DNA from 4 places in the Proteus penneri genome. Region 4 is predicted to be linked to each of the others. Evidence: predicted binding sites of a transcription regulator. Region 4 holds the regulator's gene; each other region holds the start of a gene.
The links. The regulator CRP, encoded in region 4, controls carbon source genes, mostly activating them, when cyclic AMP is high. The targets are predictions, from matches to a motif close to ATGTGANNNNNNTCACAT.
Positions count from the first base shown of each region.

Region 1: a site for CRP is predicted at 2,692-2,709, ahead of H1225_RS12635 (NupC/NupG family nucleoside CNT transporter). Genes of this name have one in related genera too.
Region 2: a site for CRP is predicted at 2,342-2,359, ahead of udp (uridine phosphorylase). Genes of this name have one in related genera too.
Region 3: a site for CRP is predicted at 2,365-2,382, ahead of adhE (bifunctional acetaldehyde-CoA/alcohol dehydrogenase). Genes of this name have one in related genera too.

Region 1 covers NZ_CP059690.1:2,789,467-2,793,423, forward strand. Annotated here, with positions in the region: gene deoC (deoxyribose-phosphate aldolase) at 1-712, opposite strand, end outside; gene H1225_RS12635 (NupC/NupG family nucleoside CNT transporter) at 1,233-2,531, opposite strand; gene H1225_RS12640 (TatD family hydrolase) at 2,821-3,603, opposite strand; gene H1225_RS12645 (patatin-like phospholipase family protein) at 3,606-3,957, opposite strand, start outside.
Region 2 covers NZ_CP059690.1:3,945,189-3,949,145, forward strand. Annotated here, with positions in the region: gene metE (5-methyltetrahydropteroyltriglutamate--homocysteine S-methyltransferase) at 1-313, shown strand, start outside; gene H1225_RS17895 (hypothetical protein) at 489-1,316, shown strand; gene H1225_RS17900 (YidB family protein) at 1,398-1,790, opposite strand; gene udp (uridine phosphorylase) at 2,433-3,191, shown strand; gene H1225_RS17910 (tyrosine-protein phosphatase) at 3,339-3,957, shown strand, end outside.
Region 3 covers NZ_CP059690.1:1,674,483-1,678,439, forward strand. Annotated here, with positions in the region: gene H1225_RS07635 (ABC transporter ATP-binding protein) at 1-664, shown strand, start outside; gene H1225_RS07640 (ABC transporter ATP-binding protein) at 654-1,367, shown strand; gene H1225_RS07645 (YchE family NAAT transporter) at 1,450-2,094, opposite strand; gene adhE (bifunctional acetaldehyde-CoA/alcohol dehydrogenase) at 2,609-3,957, shown strand, end outside.
Region 4 covers NZ_CP059690.1:3,194,962-3,198,918, forward strand. Annotated here, with positions in the region: gene H1225_RS14370 (phosphoribulokinase) at 1-237, shown strand, start outside; gene H1225_RS14375 (OsmC family protein) at 327-734, opposite strand; gene crp (cAMP-activated global transcriptional regulator CRP) at 1,048-1,680, shown strand; gene argD (bifunctional acetylornithine/succinyldiaminopimelate transaminase) at 1,776-2,990, opposite strand; gene H1225_RS14390 (aminodeoxychorismate synthase component II) at 3,108-3,683, opposite strand.

The DNA of each region.
Region 1 (3,957 bases), 410 kb from region 4:
ATGCGCCAAAACGGAAGTGACGAGCATCAACCCAGTTGTCACCCATAATGCGTTTAGCCAATGCAAGGTATTGGGCAGCTTCTTCAGCGGTACGTACACCACCAGCCGGTTTAAAACCAACTTCTTTGCCAACGCCCATATCGTGGATCACTTGGATCATTAACTCAGCGCTTTCCAGTGTTGCATTTACAGGTACTTTACCTGTGGAGGTTTTAATAAAGTCTGCACCTGCTTTGATGGAAATTTCAGATGCTTTACGGATAAGCGCTGGATCTTTCAGCTCACCCGTTTCAATAATGACTTTCAGTAAAGCGCCTGCTTTTGCACAAGCTTCTTTACATGCTTTAACGATATCAAAACCGATTTGCTCGTTACCAGCCATAAATGCACGGTAAGGGAAAACTACGTCAACCTCATCTGCGCCATAAGCTAATGCCGCGTTGGTTTCTGCTAATGCGATATCTAAATCATCATTACCATGAGGGAAGTTAGTTACGGTTGCGATACGAACGTCAGGAGTACCTTGTTCGCGTAACACTTTACGTGCTAACGGAATAAAACGTGGGTAGATACAAATAGCAGCAGTATTGCCTTCTGGGCTTTTAGCTTGATGACATAATGCTGTCACTTTTGCATCAGTGTCATCATCATTTAATGTAGTTAAATCCATCAAAGACAGCGCAAGGCGCGCTGCAGCGGTTAAATCTGTCATAAAACTCTCCAACGATGTTTCTCAAGCCCTCTTGGGCGTACGCTTAAGGTTAGCGATTAAATTTGTTGGCGAGCGGACTTGGTTCCTTGAAGATGTTGTTGCAGCTTAATACCACAACGACAGCTGAGCTCCCTCTCACCGCGCTATGCTCACTTCGGCGACCCGTCATTGAGCTTTCGCCATTCCATGAAGTTTCAGCACATCTTATTTGAACACGCTAAGGAACAATTAGATGTGCTTTTCGTCACACTAATTAAATGCAACTTGCAATATATAACATAAAAATGTGATAAATATCACAGTTAAGTCGTTTTCTGGTTTAATGTTACTCGAATAGCGCCTTTAAGTCGTCTTTATAACGCAAAAAAAGCGTGAGCAATATAAAATGATATCGTTATTAACCCTATTCAATACAAATTGCGAAATATCTCTCACAATAAAAGTAGTTAACATTACAGCAGAAAACAAACATAAAAGAGCAGATAGGCAAAACCCATCTGCTCTGCACAATAAAAATTAATTAAGCAACAACGGCCATTGCTGTTAATGCAAAGAAGAATCCTGCAATCGTTGCACTCATTAAGTTAGAGAGTGTACCTGCAAGTACTGCTTTCATACCTAAACGAGCCACATCTTGACGACGATTTGGTGCCATTCCACCTAAACCACCTAACAAAACAGCTACGGAAGAAAGGTTAGCAAAACCACACAGTGCAAAGGAGATAATAACCTTCGTTTGATCAGATAACACCATCAGTCCAGAGCTCGCAACAAGCGCATCCTCTTTGAGGTATTTACTAAATTCAGAGTAAGCATAGAACTCATTGATAACAATTTTTTGTCCAATAAATGAGCCTGCAATGGTCGCTTCACTCCAAGGCACGCCAATTAGGAAGGCAATAGGTGCAAACACCCAACCAAACACGAGTTCTAATGAGAAATTCTCATAACCAAACCAGCCACCAATACCACCGAGGATACCATTAACTAATGCAATCAATGCAACGAAAGCAAGTAACATGGCACCGACGTTAAGGGCAAGCTGTAAACCTGAAGAGGCACCTGCAGCTGCAGCATCGATAATATTGGCGGGTTTTTCGTCGTCTGCCATTTTATCAAGCGCATCTTTTTGATCATCTGGTGTTTCTGTTTCAGGGATCAATAATTTAGCAAAGAGTAAACCACCAGGAGCCGCCATAAAGGAAGCCGTAATCAGGTACTCCAACGGTACGCCCATGCTAGCGTATCCAGCAAGCACAGAACCCGCAACAGAGGCTAAACCACCACACATAACAGCAAAGAGCTCAGAGGTTGTCATTCTTGCAATATAAGGGCGAACAACAAGCGGTGCTTCTGTTTGTCCAACAAAAATATTTGCAGTTGCAGACATCGATTCTGTTCGTGATGTACCTAGTACTTTTTGTAAACCACCACCAAGAATTTTGATGACGATTTGCATAATGCCAAGGTAATACAACACTGCAATTAGTGAAGAGAAAAACACAATAACAGGCAGTACGCGTAGGGCGAATACGAAACCGCCACCACCAAATAATTCGAACATTTTATCTGATACTAAGCCCGCAAAGAGGAAGCTCATCCCATTATTGCCGTAATCAATAACATTCTTAACGCCATCAGAAATCGCAAGAAGTACCTCGCGACCACCGTCGGAATAAAGAACAAATGCACCTAAGCCAATCTGAATAAGGAATGCGCCACCAACTGTACGTAGTCTAATTGCACGTCGATTGCTGGAAAACAGAACGGCTATCAATATTAATGTTGCCATTCCGACCAAGCTCATAATGAGTTGCATTGAAGGATCCCTGTTCACATAAAAATTTAATGGATTATCAATAATGCCCTTGCCAGAGCTTATTGACTCTTTTTTGCCAGATAATTATACCTAGTCTAAGAAAAGAACCCTCAACATCCATCACAAATAGGGTCTGAAAAAAGTAACAAAAAAGTCACAAATGAGAAGTTGATCACACAAAAAGAGGGGAAAACCGCATTATTGAATAGGCAGAATAGAGAGAAAACATCATCCGATTAACAAACCATGTATTCAATTTTAACCAGTAAAGTTAAATTCAATTCAACAACTAGATATTATCTTTTAACCGAAATAATTGTAGGCTATTAAAATAGAGTTGCTGTGCAATTACCTCAGAGGGTTCTTGACGTAGTTCACAGAGTTGAGAAAAAACATATTGAATTCGTTCTGGGCGATTGGGTTCACCTTGAAAACCGCTCACAGGCATATCGGGCGCATCTGTTTCTAGTAATAGCGATTCAAGCGGCAATGAAGCCATTGCTCGACGGGTCTTTTGTGCTCGCTCATAAGTAATGGTTCCACCAACGCCAATAAAATAGCCTTGTTGAATAAACTTTTCAGCTTGTTGCTGGCTTCCTGCAAAACCGTGTACAACTCCTTTACGAGGAACATCATAACGACGTAACAAGGCACTTAACTTATCGTGAGTTTTTCGTGAGTGTAAAATAACGGGTAAATCAAACTTAGCCGCTAATTTAAGTTGTGCAATTAAAAAGCGCTCCTGCTTTTCTGGTTGCGGGTTATCCATATAGTCATCAAGCCCGATTTCTCCGATAGCAACACAACGAGGTTCTATTTTTAATTTCTGTTCTAATTCAATGAGATGTTGTTCTGTATGCGCTTCAATATATAAAGGATGTAATCCTAATGCACTATATAATTGAGGATATTCATTTGATAACTCAGTCACCACATCAAAATTCCAGCGAGCAACTGCAGGAATAATGATTTTTTTTACTTGCGCTTGATGTGCTAAAGATAAGCTATTTGCAATATCATTATAAAAAACCGGAAAATCAAAATGACAGTGAGTATCAATAAATTTATTCATTCTTAAACCTGCCTTACATCAGGGTGCACACTTCTTGTTCCTTGTTGAATAATTGAAGCATCCTCCGCTTTATCCGCCTTTGCTTCTTGCTCAAATAGGCTAAAGATTTTTTTATCATGCTGTTTGAATTTTTTCTTAGAAAAATGCTGACCTATTGTCGCTAAAAAATAGCGTCCACAACGTCTACCCACATGATAATCATGATTTAATGCACTTAAACGACTTCCTAATGCACTCGATTGTAACGTCGTTGGTGGATAGATTTCGATAACAACAACATCTTCTGGAGGCGATTGAATAAATTTAAGTGTTTCGGTATAGGTTTCGATATGGACTTGAGCCATCGCCATAAAA
Region 2 (3,957 bases), 750 kb from region 4:
GGGATCTATCGCGGCCTTGGATGCAGATGTGATTACTATTGAGACATCACGTTCAGATATGGAGCTTTTAGAAGCCTTTGAACACTTTGATTACCCAAATGAAATTGGGCCAGGTGTTTATGATATTCACTCGCCTAACGTGCCAAATGTAGAGTGGATTGTGGGATTATTAAGAAAAGCGCAATCACGTATTCCTGCAGAGCGTTTATGGGTAAATCCAGATTGTGGATTAAAAACACGAGGCTGGCCTGAAACACGTGCAGCATTAGCAAATATGGTTGAAGCTGCTAAATATTTACGTCAGAACGCATAATAAAATAATTACTTGTTAGCCTGCTATTTTTGAATGGTTACGTTGATAAAAAGTCACTCTATCCAAATAGCAGGCTAATTTTATATAAATAAAAAAGAGTATTAATTAAAACTAGGAGCAAATCTTATTATTGATATTCTAGAGAGTTGTTATACTGCAAAAATTCTCTAATTTTATGGATATAATTATTGTGCAAACGAGCATTCAACTTTCGGATAAAATATTAGATGCTTTTCCAACTCGACCTTTGAAATTAGTTCCACTAAGAGGCGATGGTGGACTATTCCGTACCTTATTTTTAGTGATTGTGATGTTAGCATTGACTGTATTTAGTGCTTATCAAATTCCTAATATTGTTTATGATTACCAAATTAGTAAAAATCCCGTATTTATTAATGCTGATGTTGATGGCTCTTGTCGTTCAAAACTATTTATTTTAACTAATTGTAGTGTTGATTTACGGTATGAAGGTAACGAGGTTTCACGTAATTTTACTTTTCTTGATTTTGGCAATAAAGATATATTGGTTGAACCCGTTGCGGATGAAAACGATCTGACTAAAATGACCGTTGATGTGGCGATAGATAATATTTGGCTTCGTTTAATTAGCACGATTATTTTTGTCGGATTATTTGGTTTTTGCGTGATATTTTTTATTTATCGTCAAATACTGACAAGTAAAGTGAGAAAAGCATTATTATCAGTGGGCACTCAGCCTTTAAAATTAATCGCTGTTCCTGCGAAAGTGGTTGTAAGTAATAAGCAATTTATTGCCACTTATCATCTTAATTTAGAGGGTAAAGATATTCGTATTACTTATTCAGGGAATAAGAAAACACCGCCTATTGTGATTGAGCAAAATGGAAACACCTACGTATTAGCCGTTTATTCACCACAACAGAATATCCCTTATGCTTTGGATGTGCCTTTAGAACGTATTCAAGCAACGCCAGAAGAGAAGCAACGTTTTCATGAAGCGTTGATTGAAGAGGGTTTGCTGTAATCAATTTTGATGATTAAAAATATGATGCGTTCTCTCTTATGGGGGCTTGTAAGGGAAAACGCATTAAAATAGCGTATTTATTTAGCCACCGAAAATTTTCGCTTTCAAAATATCCATCCCCGCACTGACTAAATCTAAGTTTTTAGGCACAACGCCATCTGGTGTGACTTTATCAATTAATTTAGGTAGGTATTGTGCCGCCATTTCAGAGGCTTCAGTTGCACTTAAATTAATTTTTGACGCAAGTTCATTAATAACAGGTGATGAAAAAACCGCTACGATTTGTTCAGCACTGATAGGTAAATTTGTATTTGTACTTATCCAAGATTGAATAAGCTCACTTAAACCTGCTGTATCAAATTGCTTTATTAAGCCTTCAATGCCACCTTGAGACTCAACCCAGTCGAGGACAGTTTTATATTGATTGATTTTTTCGCCACCCAATAGGCTTGCAATTTGGTTAAATAAGCTCATGTTTACTCCAGTGACAGGTGTGTGTCACATTAAGATGTTTGTTTTAAGGGCGGGTAGTGTACGCGCTATACTCGTTATACTTCAAGTTGTAGCGTTGTTGACTACATTCATTCGCAGTAGTCACATACTTATGTATGCTCCTAGCTACTCGTCATACTTCAAGTTGTAGCGTTGTTGACTGTACTCATTCGCAGTAGTCACATACTTATGTATGCTCCTAGCTACTCGTCATACTTCAAGTTGTAGCGTTGTTGACTGCACTCATTCGCACTAGTCACATACTATTGTATGTTCCTAGCGACTCATTCATTTGTCGCCTAGCTACACCTTGAATTATTTAGAGTAGATGTTCGCGAGGATATTTATTTGTATTGAGTATATGTGCCTTAAGGTATTTACCTCGTCTATACTGATGAGATGAATGTTTGTTTTAGTTAATGATTGAAGTCAGCGAATATTGATAATGTATTTACTGAGAATGTATTTTTAATGCTATTTTTCGTGATTGTATTCACATTTTTATGAAATTGTTACTTTATCTGGTGCTTTATAAGTGATTTTTGTCACTAAAAAGGTCTGTAAAACTGATACAGTAGCTTTTAATTTAATGAAGATTGGTTTTGTCCCATTGAGGAGTCCGATATGTCTGATGTATTTCACTTAGGTTTAACCAAAAATGACCTACAGGGTGCCACTTTAGCAATTGTTCCCGGTGATCCGAAGCGTGTTGAAAAAATTGCAAAATTAATGGATAACCCAGTTCATCTGGCTTCTTTACGTGAATACACGTCGTGGCGTGGCGAAATTGATGGCAAAGCTGTTATTGTCTGCTCAACAGGTATCGGTGGTCCATCTACCTCTATCGCCGTTGAAGAATTAGCACAGCTAGGTATCCGCACTTTCTTGCGTATTGGTACAACTGGTGCAATTCAAGAACATATCAATGTCGGTGATATTCTTGTGACGACTGCTGCAGTTCGTTTAGATGGTGCAAGCTTGCATTTCGCACCAATGGAATTCCCTGCTGTTTCTGATTTTGAATGTATGAACGCACTGTATAAAGCGGCTAAAGACAATGGCTCAACTGTTCACGTAGGTGTTACTGCATCTTCAGATACATTCTATCCAGGACAAGAACGTTACGACACCTATACAGGTCGCGTTGTTCGCCGTTTCAAAGGCTCTATGAAAGAGTGGCAAGAAATGGGCGTAATGAACTATGAAATGGAATCTGCAACATTACTAACAATGTGTGCAAGCCAAGGTTTACGTGCAGGTATGGTTGCGGGTGTTATCGTAAACCGTACTCAACAAGAAATTCCAGATGCGGAATTACTGAAGAAAACTGAAAATAATGCGCTAGGTATCGTTATCGAAGCCGCTCGTGCTTTAATGAAATAAGTTTTTTTAATCAAATATAAAAGCCCTTAATACTCTGGTGTTAAGGGCTTTTTTTGTATGGTAATTCATCACGTTAATGTATTAACAGACACTGATTTCTGTTAAGGTCTTTGGGGTCTTAACAATACAACAATGAGAAGAGGCATTATGACTGATATCTTACAAACACATCCTTCGGTGTTGCCTTTAGTCGGCGGAATTAACTTTCGTGATTTAGGCGGTAAAAAATTGAGTAACGGTGGTGTTATTAAACCCGGAATGCTCTTTCGCTCTGGCTCACTGGATAGATTAACCAATACTGACCAATCTCTGCTCATTGACAAAAATCTTTTTCAAATCATTGATTATCGTGATAGTGGGGAAATCGTTGATAAACCAGACCGTGTCTGGGAAGGCGCGCAATATTATCATGCTCCTGCAAACCCATTATCCAAAGAAGTTTCTGCAAACCTTGAAAAGTTGACACCTGAAATACTTGAGCAATTTGATGCTAAAGCCTTTATGTTTCAGCTATATAAATTATTACCTATTAATAATCCTGCCTACAAACAATTAGCTATGTTATTAAAGCAGCCTGAAAAAGGGGGGGTTGTGCAACACTGTGCGGTAGGCAAAGACAGAACAGGTGTTGGCTCTGCTTTAGTGTTATTTGCTCTTGGTGCATCTTTAGATGTGGTGATGGAAGATTACTTGCTTACTAATGAAACATTAGCGCCTTATCGTGCTTATCTTTTAGAAGAACATGCCAAAACAATGAGTGATAACA
Region 3 (3,957 bases), 1.5 Mb from region 4:
GGGAAAAGTCAGTGCAGATAAACTCAATTTGCAGGGAAATAATTTATTGGATTTCTCATCGCGCCAATGGAATAACATCCGAGGTAATACGATTTCAATGGTATTACAAGATCCTCGTTATGCCTTAAATCCGGTAAAAACCATTTATCAGCAAGTAGAAGAAACCGTCAAACAGCATCAAAAACTTTCTCGCCAAGATAGACGTCAACTTATCATCGATACACTACTGTCTGTTGGTTTACCTGAACAGAATATTTATCGCTATCCCGGTGAATTATCAGGTGGTATGGGGCAACGAGCAATGATAGCTATTGCGCTAATCAACAACCCTACTATTTTAATTGCCGATGAGCCGACATCAGCACTTGATGCTCAGTTGCGTCATCAAATTCTTGAACTGATCACCATGCAATGTGAACAACGCAACATGGGCCTATTGTTAATTAGCCATGATTTGCCTCTTGTTGCCGAATATTGCGAACGTGTAATGGTGATGTACCAAGGCGAACAAGTGGATGAACTCAATGCGAAAGCGCTACCGACAGCTACGCACCCTTATACTCGTACACTTTGGACATGCAGACCTAATGCAAGCACTTATGGCACGCAATTGCCGGTATTAGATAGGACGCTTAATTTCAAGGGGCTACATCATGTTAATTGACATTCATGATTTACATGTTCAATTTGAGCAAGGCAAACAAGCAAAGCACGTTGTAAAAGGGATCAACTTACATGTTCAACAAGGTGAAACTTTTAGCTTAATAGGTCGTTCTGGTTGCGGAAAATCGACTATTTTACGAGTGATTGCCGGATTATTAACTCATTGGCAAGGTAACATGTCACTTTTAGGGCAAACCATTAAACCACAACAACGTTTTCAAGGCGCATTACGTCGTAATATACAAATGGTATTTCAAGATCCCTACGCCTCTTTACACCCTCAACACCGTATTGAGCGTGCGTTTTCCGAGCCTTTAAAAATCCATCAAATTCCTTTCGATAAAGATACGATTAAGCAAGCATTGGCCCAAGTTGGTTTGCCTGCAGATGTGACAAGTCGTTATCCTCATCAACTTTCGGGTGGACAGCGTCAACGCGTCGCCATTGCCAGAGCCCTTTTATTACAACCTCAATTATTGCTTTTAGACGAGCCAACCTCAGCGCTAGATATGTCAGTACAAGCCGAGATCTTAAATCTGCTTAACACCCTGAAAAAAGAGCATAATATGACATATTTATTAGTCAGCCATGATGCTGATGTTATTGCACATATGTCAGATAGAGCCGCATTAATGGAAAATGGTGAACTAACACAACATTATGATCGGGAGGCGTTATCAAAAGGGATACATCGTCTCGATTGAGATAAAAGAGAATAAATAAAAGAAAGGAACCGAGCAGTATTGCATTATTAATACTGCTCTTTTTAATTGTTCTGCGCTGTGTTTAAACTAATAAGCCGGGGAAAATAGAACGCAATCCGGTCACAATAAATTCAATACCTAACGACATTAATAATAAACCCATTATACGAGTAACCACATTAATGCCAGTTTGCCCTAAATATTTTACTAATAGTGTTGCACTGCGAAACAGCAACCAACAGCAAAAGGCAAAAAAGATACTGGTTGCGGCTAGTCCTATAAAATTAGTAAACCCTTCCCAGCGAGAGCTCCACACAATACAGGAACTGATTGCCCCGGGTCCCGCCATTAATGGTAATGCTAAAGGTACAACCGCAACACTATTGCGTACTGCGGATTCGTTTCGTTCTTGGTTGTTTTGTTTATCTTCCCCTAAACGCCCATTAATCATCGTCATGGCAATGGTAACAATCAGTATCCCACCAGCTATACGAAACGAGTCGATAGAAATACCGAAAACATTCAGTATAGAATCACCGATTAACAGAGAAGAGACTAAAATAATTGCAACAGAGCCATTCGCAATTAAGTTTGTTTTGTTGCGCCCTGCATCAGTTTGATAACTCGTCATACTGATAAAGACTGGCAAAATACCAATTGGATTTACAATCGCAAAAAGACCGACAAAAAATTTAATATAACCGGATAAATCCAGTAATGACCCCATGAAAAGCCCCTTATTGGCTAATAAACATGCGAATTATCTATAAAAAGATAGATTAACTCCAAAAAATGCGCGTTACTTTAAATCAATAAACCAGTTAATTCTATTAGTTAACAAGTTTTTACCTAAAATATTCTATTGTAAACTGATTAAAACCTAGTGGTTTAATTTTATATCGAAATCAAGTCTACGACAAAAAAATCGTTGAAGATTTATTACATATAAGAATCATTCTCATAAAAAGCCATGCTGAAAGGTGTCAGCTTGCCAATTTTGTGATATATATCACGTTAATTAATTAGAAAGATGGTAAGCTGTTATCATTCAAAGAAAGAGGGTTACTTCAAAAATATATTTTCCTTGATTATTGTTTTTTTTAAGTTTTTTAAGCAAATTATGCTCTCTAATAATTATTATCGAATTGAGCACATTATCATCTTTCTAAGCTATTCTTATTAATTATGATGAAAACGGCTAATTTGCTTAAAAAATTTAACATTTTATCAGGAGTCTCTTTATGTCTGTAACTAACGTTACTGAACTCAATGATTTGGTTGCTCGTGTAAAAAAAGCCCAACGTGAATTTGCTAATTTCTCTCAAGAACAAGTTGATGCTATTTTCCGTGCTGCTGCATTAGCTGCCGCTGATGCTCGTATTCCTCTTGCAAAATTGGCCGTCAAAGAGTCTGGTATGGGTATCGTTGAAGATAAAGTGATAAAAAACCACTTTGCTTCTGAGTATATCTACAATGCGTATAAAGACGAAAAAACCTGCGGGATTTTATCTGAAGATCTCACTTACGGCACAATAACCATTGCTGAACCTATTGGGATCATCTGTGGTATCGTACCGACCACTAACCCAACTTCTACTGCGATTTTTAAAGCATTAATTAGCTTAAAAACACGTAATGGTATTATTTTCTCTCCACACCCTCGAGCAAAAGAAGCGACAAACCGTGCTGCTGAAATCGTTTTAAATGCAGCTATCGCCGCGGGTGCGCCAAAAGACATTATTGGTTGGATTGATGAACCATCAGTCGCCCTCTCTAACGCATTAATGCACCATGAAGATATCAACCTGATCTTAGCAACAGGTGGTCCAGGCATGGTTAAAGCAGCATATAGTTCAGGTAAACCTGCTATCGGTGTTGGTGCGGGTAATACGCCAGTCGTTATTGATGACTCAGCAGATATTAAACGTGCTGTAGCATCAATCTTAATGTCTAAAACTTTCGATAACGGCGTAATTTGTGCGTCAGAACAATCTGTTATCGTTGTTGATAGCATCTATAAACAAGTTCGTGAGCGTTTCTCAACTCACGGCGGTTATATGCTAACAGGTAAAGAATTAAAAGCGGTTCAAGATATCATCTTAAAAGACGGTAACTTAAACGCAGCTATTGTAGGTCAACCAGCAACAAAAATTGCTGAAATGGCTGGCATTGAAGTACCTGTAAATACCAAAATTTTAATTGGTGAAGTAAAAGAAACTACAGAAGCAGAACCATTTGCTCACGAAAAATTATCTCCACTACTAGCAATGTACCACGCTCAATCGTTTGAAGATGCGGTACATAAAGCAGAAAAATTAGTTGAAATGGGTGGTATCGGTCATACATCTTGCTTATATACAGACCAAGATAATTGTCCTGAACATGTTGCCTATTTCGGCGATAAAATGAAAACATCTCGTATCTTAATCAATACTCCAGCATCTCAAGGTGGTATTGGTGATTTATACAACTTTAAACTTGCTCCTTCTCTAACTTTAGGTTGTGGTTCATGGGGTGGTAACTCCATTTCAGAAAACGTAGGGCCAAAACACCTTATCAACACTAAAACCGTGGCGAAAAGAGCAGAAAA
Region 4 (3,957 bases):
GATACTTCAAACCCTTTTTCTGCCAAAGCAATTCCCACTCTTGATGAAAGCTTTATTGTTATTCGTTTTCGAGGCTTAACCGATATTGATTTTCCCTATTTACTTGCGATGCTGCATGGCTCATTTATGTCGACAATAAACACAATTGTTGTACCGGGAGGGAAATTAGGATTAGCGATGGAATTAATTATGGCGCCATTAGTCAAAAAATTATTAAATGGCGAAAAGATAAGTTAACCAAAATAAAAATTATCTCTATAAAAATAATATCCCATTAATTAAGGGATATTATTTTTCAAATTAAACTTTATTTTAAAATATCAAATTTAGTCAGCGTTTTTTATTTCAAATGAATGCGTAATATTGGCTGCTTTTCCTAACATTAAAGAAACAGAACAATATTTTTCTGCAGATAATTGAACAGCTCGTTCTACGATTTTATCCGTTAATTCCTTACCTGAAACAATAAAATGTAAATTGATATCAGTAAATAAACGAGGAGCTTCTTCGCGTCGTTCTGATGTTAATTTTACTTCACAATCAGTCACTTGGTGACGACCTTTTCGTAAAATGCTTACAACATCAATAGCGCTACACCCACCCGCAGCAATTAATACCATTTCCATTGGGCTTGGGGCTTTATCTCCTGAATTCCCATCCATCATAATTTGATGGCCAGATGAAGATTCGCCGACAAAAGATAAATCTTCAACCCACTTAACTCTCGCTTCCATTTATTTTCCCCCTAAAGATGACAGAAACTAAAAGAGTACATTCTCATAATTCAACTAGCAATTAGCAAATAGGTTTATTATGCTGACTGCGTAAAACGAGACTTAATGCACTAATTGTGTTAAAAACAATATCTGCTTGATGATAGTGGTTAAGATCAATGCATTATTTTCTCATTTATTATAATCTACTCCATATTAACTTACCGTGTTCTCAGGAAGTTAATAGGTCAAGATAGGATTTTTAAGCACGCTGTCTCAAAAGGGAGCCTATCCGTTTTGAAAGGCTGCATTTAACGTACAGAGGATAACGCGAATGGTTCTCGGCAAGCCGCAAACAGACCCGACTCTTGAATGGTTTTTGTCACACTGCCATATTCACAAATATCCATCCAAGAGCACGCTGATCCACCAAGGTGAGAAAGCGGAAACACTTTATTATATTGTTAAAGGTTCCGTGGCTGTTCTTATTAAAGATGAAGAAGGAAAAGAAATGATCCTCTCCTACCTAAATCAGGGGGATTTCATCGGTGAACTTGGATTATTTGAAGAAGATCAAGAACGTAGTGCATGGGTTAGAGCAAAAACAGCCTGTGAAGTAGCAGAAATTTCCTATAAAAAATTCCGCCAATTAATTCAGGTTAACCCTGATATTCTGATGCGCCTTTCTGCTCAAATGGCGAACAGATTACAAACGACATCAGAAAAAGTAGGCAACCTTGCTTTCTTAGATGTAACAGGTCGTATTGCACAAACCTTATTAAACTTAGCAAAACAACCCGATGCAATGACGCATCCTGATGGCATGCAAATTAAAATTACACGTCAGGAAATCGGTCAAATCGTTGGTTGTTCACGCGAAACTGTAGGCCGTATTCTGAAAATGTTAGAAGATCAAAATCTGATCTCTGCACACGGTAAAACTATCGTCGTTTACGGGACTCGCTAAGTTTCCCAGCCCGAACAAACAATAGCCCGATACAAAGGGCTATTGATAACAAATCTGTATAAACCCCATTCTTGCGATGGGGTTTATAATAATGCCTACCCTTTTACAAACTCCGCAATAGCCGCTTTTAATGCCGCCATTCCTTCTTGTAGCTCTTCTTGAGTAATAATTAATGATGGTGTAAAACGCATCACATTCGCTCCTGCGTTTAACATCATTAAACCATGTTTGGCAGCAAGGCCGAGTAACTCTTTGGCTTTACCTTCATATTGTGGTGCCAATTGCGCACCAATCAGTAAACCTTGCCCACGGATTTGCGAAAAGACATTGTACGTTTGATTGATTACCGCCAGCTCATCTACAATCCATTGATAGCGCTTTTCAACCCCCTCAAGTACTTCAGGTGTATTAATCAAATCAAATGCGACATTGCCCACTGCACAAGCTAATGGATTACCACCATAAGTTGTGCCATGAGTCCCTACGCCCATTACAGAAGCTATTTCATCTGTTGTTAACATCGCACTGAGTGGAAAACCACTTCCTAGCGCTTTTGCAGTGGTAATAATATCAGGTGTCACATCATAGTTCATATAGGCGAAGAGCTTACCTGTACGGCCCATACCTGTCTGTACTTCATCAAGAACAAGCAGAGCTTGGTGCTTATCACACAATGCACGTAACCCTCTCATAAACTCAGATGTTGCAGCTGTTACGCCACCTTCACCTTGAACTGGCTCTAAAACAATGGCGCAAGTGTGATCATCTATTACTGCTTTAACAGCATCTAAATCATTAAAAGGAACATGTACGATATCGGCAGGTTTTGGGCCAAATCCATCGGCATATTTAGGTTGTCCACCAACAGATACTGTAAACAACGTTCTACCATGAAATGCATGGTGAAAAGCAATAATTTTAGTTTTATAAGGACTATGGCGAGTGATGGCATAATGGCGAGCCAATTTAAATGCTGCTTCATTCGCTTCTGCGCCTGAATTGGCAAAAAAGACACGTTCTGCAAATGTGTTATCTATTAATTTTTGAGCTAAACATAATGCAGGTTCATTAGTAAAAATATTACTAACATGCCAAAGTTTTTCACTTTGTTCTTTCAAGGCTTGGTTTAGAGCCGGATGAGCATGCCCCAATGCTAAAACAGCAATACCACCAGCAAAATCAATATACGATTTTCCTTGCTGATCCCAAACACGACTCCCCACCCCTTTTACAGGAATAAATTCTGCGGGTGAATAAATTGGCAACATTACTTGATCGTAAGTTGCCCTGTTAATGCTTTGCGTTGTCATTACCCCACCTGATCGTTATTCATGTTCAATATGAAAATATAATCACTAAATATGAATAAAAAATCAAATGTGGTTTTGTATAAAAAGACGTTATTTCGCTATTTAAATGCTATCCATTTAATATTTAAGGAAATTATTTAACAGCTCATGTCCTTGTTCACTTAAAATACTTTCAGGGTGAAATTGAACTCCTTCAATTGGCAGAGTACGATGACGAATTCCCATAATTTCATCAACATTTCCATCATGCTGGCTCCATGCCGTCACTTCAAAAGGTACAGGCAATGTTGTCGCATCAATCACTAAAGAGTGGTAACGCGTCACACTTAAAGGTCGATTAAGTCCTTTAAAAACACCTTGTTGATTATGATGTATTAATGAATTTTTACCATGCATCACTTCTCGCGCTCTGACAACCGACGCACCAAAAGCTTGCCCTATTGCTTGATGTCCAAGACAAACGCCAAGAATAGGAATTTCACCGGCAAACCGCTGTATAGCCTCAAGAGAGATCCCAGCTTCATCAGGAGTACAAGGTCCTGGCGAGATCACTAGATGTGCTGGCATCATCTTTTCTATCTCTTTAAGTCCGATCTCATCGTTACGCTTAACAACAACCTCAGCACCCAATTCACAGAAATACTGATAGAGGTTGTAAGTAAACGAGTCGTAATTATCAATAAGTAACAGCATATTAGCCTATCCGACTGATTTTCTTATCATTATCTATTTTATTACTATTTTAAAGCGAGTGTAGATTTGCCAAAATAGCTCGTTGTTTAACCGACTTGGGTACAACAAAGCCGATTATCATAGCACAGGTATAAAATATGAATAGTAAGCAAGAAAACCTGCTGGTTTATTGCGCAATAACAAGAATGACGGTAATTGATGATGAATAGAGTGATTAATAGTGTAATGAATACTTATTGCAGGAGATCACACGAAAAAAAGAAGGATAAAAATA